2 regions of the Shewanella sp. SM69 genome follow, and region 2 is predicted to be linked to the other one. Evidence: riboswitches for the same ligand, from Rfam matches in the RefSeq annotation. Region 2 holds a riboswitch; the other holds the start of a gene.
What was found. Region 2 has a riboswitch for lysine ahead of lysC (lysine-sensitive aspartokinase 3). Riboswitches for the same ligand answer to the same signal wherever they lie in the genome.
Positions count from the first base shown of each region.

Region 1: another riboswitch for lysine. It lies ahead of L5M37_RS12040 (Na+/H+ antiporter NhaC family protein); the one in region 2 lies ahead of lysC (lysine-sensitive aspartokinase 3).

Region 1 is NZ_JAKKRV010000007.1:236,631-239,965, forward strand. It holds gene L5M37_RS12035 (M3 family metallopeptidase) at 1-252, shown strand, start outside; gene L5M37_RS12040 (Na+/H+ antiporter NhaC family protein) at 396-1,964, opposite strand; lysine riboswitch at 2,044-2,240, opposite strand; gene L5M37_RS12045 (electron transfer flavoprotein subunit alpha/FixB family protein) at 2,336-3,262, opposite strand; gene L5M37_RS12050 (electron transfer flavoprotein subunit beta/FixA family protein) at 3,263-3,335, opposite strand, start outside.
Region 2 is NZ_JAKKRV010000010.1:194,385-197,719, reverse strand. It holds gene L5M37_RS14920 (succinylglutamate desuccinylase/aspartoacylase family protein) at 1-415, opposite strand, end outside; gene lysC (lysine-sensitive aspartokinase 3) at 417-1,772, opposite strand; lysine riboswitch at 1,923-2,097, opposite strand; gene L5M37_RS14910 (DUF3293 domain-containing protein) at 2,198-2,632, opposite strand; gene arcA (two-component system response regulator ArcA) at 3,221-3,335, shown strand, end outside.

The sequences.
Region 1 (3,335 bases), on a different contig from region 2:
GCCCACGCCTTCCCCGGCGGTTACTCGGCAAGTTATTACGCTTATATGTGGAGTGAGATTTTAGCGGCGGATGCGTTTGCCTATGTACAAACCCAAGGTGGGCTCAATCGTGAAATCGGCATGAAGTACCGCAAAACGATCCGTGAAGTGGGTAATAGCATAGCGCCAATGGACGCCTACAAAAACTTCCGCGGACAAGAACCAACCACAGAAGGCTTACTTAAACGCCGCGGTCTAGATCAAGCACGCTAAGCTAAGAGTTGATAGCCTTAATGCGATAGGCTAGAGATAAAGACAAACTCAGCCTTAACCAAAAAATCAGCCAGCATAATGCTGGCTGATTTATTTTGACTTATTTGTCGTGAACGTTTGCAGTGAAAGGTTTCAATTAACGTCTAGCTAATTGCGCCTTTCGATTTGATTTTAAGTACGATAATACTGATCACAAATGCCACACTACAAGCCACTAAACCCGCGACAACAGACTCGGTAAATCCAAGTGCCACATAACCCACTAAGCTAATAAACGCCGCAATGAGTGCATAAGGTAGCTGAGTCACCACATGGTCGATGTGGTGGCAACTGGCGCCCGTAGACGACAAGATAGTCGTGTCGGAAATTGGCGAGCAGTGATCGCCAAATACAGCCCCCGCCAGCACAGAGGCAAGCATAGGCAACATCATGCCAGTGTGGCTTCCCATCGCCATATCAGCAGCAATCGGCAACATGATCCCGAACGTACCCCAGCTAGTACCAGTTGAGAACGCGGTAATACCTGCTAGCACAAACATTAAGGCGGGTAAAAACGCGAACGGAATATTTCCTGTTGCTAAACTCGCCATAAACTTACCGGTTTCGAGTTGACCAATCACACCTGCGATTGTCCAAGCAAATAACAGGATGTAAATCGCCGGCAGCATAGAGCGAGCGCCCTGCACTATACCTTTGACTATCATCAATTTCTCAACGCCTTGCACTAAATTCAATATCAGCGAAACCGCTAGACCAATTAATGCACCAAAGAAAAGTGATGAACTGACATCGGTTTTCTCAAAAGCAGAAATAATATTAAATTCAATCCCTTCCGCCGCGAGTACTTGAGCGCCACTGTTAATCATAAAATAGAGGGTTGCAAATACCAACACGGTAATCGGCAGGAACAGACCTAAAATCTTACCAGTTTCGGCTTCAGGTAAATCCGCGTTCGCCCCAGGCGGTAATCCCTTAGACTCATCGTATAAATTACCACGTTGGGCATTGAGCTCATGCTCACGCATTGGCCCAACATCTAATCCCATAAAAACAACAAAAAGTAATAATAATAAGGAGAAGATTGCGTAAAAGTTCATTGGGATCATTTGAATAAAAATACTCAAATGACCCGTATCAGCAAAACCATGGGCAGTTAATATCCCGCCAATGAGTGCGATAATATAAGCGCCCCAGCTCGAAACTGGAGAAATAACGCACACAGGCGCCGCAGTAGAATCTAATAAATAAGCTAACTTAGCGCGGGAAACATAATAACGATCGGTAACAGGTCGAGCGACCGAACCAACAACTAAACTATTGAAATAATCATCAATAAAAACTACGCAACCTAAAAACATGGTCAATAGTTTAGCGTCACGTTTATTACGTATATGTAAACGAGCCCAATCGGCAAAAGCCCGCGCGCTGCCACTTACGGTAATTAACGCTGTAATCATTCCCAGTACAATTAAGAAACCGAGAATATATAAGTTCCACGAATTTAGACCTTTATCAGTCCAAAAAAGCCCTTTAACGCCATTAAATACAAACTCACCCGTTGCTAAAGGTGAAAATTGATTGAGCAATAAAGCACCAATTAAAATACCTAACCCCAAAGAAAGCAGTACACGGCGAGTCAAGATCGCCAATACGATAGCCACCGCAGGCGGCAACAAGGAAAGTGCCGAATCGGCATAATTCATAACAGTCATTGATTATTATCTTCGTTAAATACGAATGGAGGGCGACTGAACTGGTGGGAAAAGGCAATAGATACCCAAGGTCACCTGTCCTATCAGTAGCGCTCCATAGTAACTATTCCCAATATCCATATCGGAAAATACTATGGCAGTGCTGCACCTATTAGGTACAACCCCAGCAGTCGATCGTGATAAATCGAACCACTTCGGCACCAAATCCTTTCGCAATCGATCAACGGAATCACCCTACTGATCACTACTAATATTTGGCGCGCCTCTACTTCTAAGAACGCCCTTGCACGGGCGTGAGGCACATAAAAACATAAGCGGCTTAGCAGATGCTACCGCAAAGCCACTTAATGTGACCTAGATCACAGATAAAATCAACTGAGACTTGTAATCAGCTCAGGAACCGCCTCAAACAGATCTGCAACGAGTCCATAATCGGCAACTTGAAAAATCGGCGCTTCAGGATCTTTGTTGATTGCAACGATGACTTTAGCGTCTTTCATGCCGGCTAAATGCTGAATCGCGCCAGAAATACCGACGGCAATATACAAGTTTGGCGCAACGATTTTACCGGTTTGACCCACTTGTAAATCGTTAGGCACAAAACCTGCGTCAACTGCGGCGCGTGATGCGCCAACTGCTGCACCGAGCTTGTCAGCAAGTTGTTCTAACATGCCGAAGTTTTCACCACTGCCCATGCCTCGGCCGCCAGATACGATAATGCCAGCATTGCCTAACTCTGGACGGGCAGAAACTGTCAGCGATTGAGAAACAAACTGAGTTCTCGCTTCAAACACTTTATCGAGTGTCGTCACAGCCGCACTGTTACCTTCTGGCGCAGCGTCAAACGCACTGGCGCGCACTGTCATCACTTTAATGGAATCATGGCTTTGCACTGTCGCTAAGGCGTTACCCGCATACACAGGGCGCACAAAGGTATCGGCATTGACAACAGTAATGACTTCTGAGATTTGCGCGACATCTAATAATGCCGCCACGCGCGGAAGCGTGTCCTTACCTAAACTTGAAGCCGAGGCCAGAATGTGACCATAGTTTGGCGCTAAGTCCGCCAGCAATTTGGCAAAATTTTCCGCTAAATGCGCTTCATACACGCTGGCATCGGCAACGAGTACTTGGCTAACGCCTTGTAGTGCCTGCGCCGCTTGGACAACCGCGCCACATTGGTGACCCGCAACCAAGACATGTACTTCATCGCCTATGGCACGGGCGGCGGTAACAATTTTTGCCGTATCGAGTTTCAATGCAGCATTATCATGTTCAGCTAATACTAAAATGGCCATTTAGATCACCTTCGCTTCATTTTTTAACTTTTCAACTAGCTCAGCTACCGACGCTACCATGATGCCCGCTTTA
Region 2 (3,335 bases):
CTTCTACCAAAGTACTGCGATAGGCTTGGAGCAGCTCGCTATCACTCAGCTTGGCATGTTCGCCATACCAAGTCGGCAAATCAATAGCATGATTCAAATACTCACGATTCCAATTCGCGCCCGTAATAGGATCAAATCGGCCAAGGGTAAACTCACCACTTTTTTGGTTGATCCCGAGTGGATTGGCCAATGGCACTAAGGTGATTTCGCCGCGGATGTCACAGTGTTCAAGCTGCTTCATCAACTGATAAATCACCGCATTACCTTGTACTTCAGCACCGTGGACATTGGCCTGAATATACACTTTGGGGCCAATCGCCTTATCGTCACTCGGTTTGAAATGGTAGATAGGCAAAGTAAGTGCTTGCCCTGCGGCAAGCTCCCCGATTTGCAGAGACGATGTTGTCGGCAACATACTAAACGCCTTCGAACAGATTTTGATGCAGCGATTTAACCACTTGCGCCGCTTCCGCTTCTGCCACTAACACACACAGATTATGTGGGCTGGCACCTTGGCAAATCATCCGCACATTGTGTGGTTCTAACACTTCAAATACACGGCGACAAATACCCGGCGTCGTCGCGATGCGATTACCGATAATAGCCACTAAGGCCAATCCATCTTCAACTCGCACACGACAATGCTGTGATAATTCTTGCAGCAATGCCTCACTCAACAGACCTTGACCACTCGAATCTGAACCAGTTTTATCGAGGGTTAGAGACACATTCACTTCTGATGTGGTAATCAAATCCACACTGATCTTATGTCGCGCTAATGTCGCAAAGGTTTCCGCTAAAAAGCCCTGCGCATGCAACATTTGCAAGCTGTGAAGATTTAATAGGGTTTGATCGCGGCGCAAAGCCACAGCGCGGAATACGGGCGCATCTTCCACTTGATGACGGATCCAAGTCCCGCCTTTTTCAGGCTCTTTACTTGAACCTACAAACACTTGAATTTGCTGACGAACGGCAGGAAGAATAGTCGCTGGATGCAATACCTTGGCACCAAAGGTCGCCATCTCGGCAGCCTCATTGAAACTGATCTCTGCAATCGGAAAGGCATTGGGCGCCAAACGAGGATCCGTTGTATAAATCCCCGCAACATCAGTCCAAATTTCGACCGCTGAGGCGCGTAGCGCTTCGGCTAACAACGCAGCAGAATAATCACTACCGCCGCGACCTAACGTGGTCGTTTGTCCCGCTTCATCGGCACCGATAAAGCCTTGCGTGACAATCACTTGTTCCGCTAACAGTGGCTGTAGATAATCACGAGCTAGAGTCGCAATCTGCTCGACCTGAGGTTCGGCGCGGCCAAAGTGGCTGTCAGTACGTAACACTCGGCGCACATCGAAGGCACTTGAGTTAACACCTTTCTCGCGGATCACCGCCGAAAACAACGCCGAAGAACATTGCTCACCGAGGGACAACAACTCATCCATAGTCGCTTTGCTGCGTTGTGATGCGAGCGCTTCACTCAATACTGACATACGACTCAATAATTTATCTAATGCGGCGGCCACATCGTTAGGACGACCGAGCTTATCTAAAATCGCATATTGAATTTGGGCAATTTGTTTTAATCGCTGTAATCGTCCATCGTCGTTGATCGATTCTTGGGTCAATTCCACTAGTAGATTCGTCACGCCGCTCGAAGCGCTGACCACGACTAAACGACAATGAGGATTAGCTAACACTATGTCGGCACAGCGATTCATAGCGTTATAGTCGGCGACTGAGGTGCCACCAAATTTTGCGACAACGAGGGACATTAGCGCACCTCCGTAAAACACGTAGGGCAACAAATAAATGCAGATTGAATAAGATATTGATTAACTAACATGATCACACTCCGAACTGACTTCGTTCGAAGAGCCTGGTGCTCAATGATAACGCACCCCAAAAGAAGGGAAACAGCAATCGTCACCAGAAGCTCTCCACCAATTACAGGTGACAATCGTCAGGATTCAGCCTGAGCGACCGACATAAACATGCAGCAACCATATCCATGCCTCGGCGTTAATCTCCCTCATCAGTCATCGCTGGAGTTTGTGCTCCTCTGACCGACTACCTAGTTAACGCTCCTCTTCTGTTCCTTTCCTAGGAAAGGGACAAAAAAAGTAGCAATAAACCCCTAATGAAGTCAATGCTAATTTCATAACAAATGAACAATTTAAATAAAATCTTTTGAAAACAACTAAGTGTTCAAATCGGGTAGCTCGTATACCAGCTGCACATAATCTCTAAATTTGCCTAAACACACTTCATCATGTCCATCCAAGGTGCAAGGCACTAAACTCACATCCCCTTGTTCGACAACATAAATCGCATATTGATTAAATTTCTTACCCAATTGCAATGCCATCGTTCTATCGATAAACACGGCCCAACTTTTTTCCATGTGGGATAAATCCGGTGCAGCGCCCACTAAAGCACGATAAGGGCTACCGAGTAATTCAATTTCACGGAGAAGTTGGCGATCGAGTAAACGGTTTTGGCTAGGAGAGAGAAGCTTTGAAGCGGGATTATGAGCGGTAATAACAGCAAAGGAAAAATCACAGGATAATGCTTGAGTCAGCAAAAACAACGGCGCTTGGTAACATTGCCACAAATTTTGAGTCGTATTGTCCATTGGTAGTCTAGTCGAAAAATGAACCCAAGCTAGTGTAGCAGAGTGATTGTAAAATCCAAAGAGGCGTGAACTGGCTCACAGGAATAAGAAATACATTAGTTATACTAATCAATAGCTAAAGTAAATATCATGGTAAAAACCCCTGCTCACCTAAAATTTGTTAACATTTCATTTGTTAACAAATGACTAAAACGAGTACAATGTACGTACTGGTGAGTTGAAACAGATTGAGCAAGATGCTTATCGTTCAATACAGTTTGTTACATATATCGCTTAAAGTAACGTGAACTGACCGGGCATCTGTTTAAAATCTGTTCTACATTTGATTTGTCTTTTAAACATTTAAAAAAAACAATAGTTAAGGAACTTATTCTAACTATTGCTTATCGAAGTTGGTACTGATTACGTTTTCTCGTATTACACTTAAACGTGCACTTAATCTACATCCAGATATAGATGTCACCGTAAAGATTTTCCTTTTGAGCACAAAGCAGTTCAAGGAAGTATCAACGCTTTTATGAATATAAGAGCCCGAAGTAAGTTGCTCTTATTGGTTAGTATAAACTGATTAAAATTTAGGTAAATAATATGCAAAATCCGCACATTCTGATCGTTGAAGATGAAGCCGTTACCCGTAACACGCTGAGAAGTATTTTCGAGGCAGAAGGGTATGTGGTAACTGAGGCCAATGATGGCGCAGAAA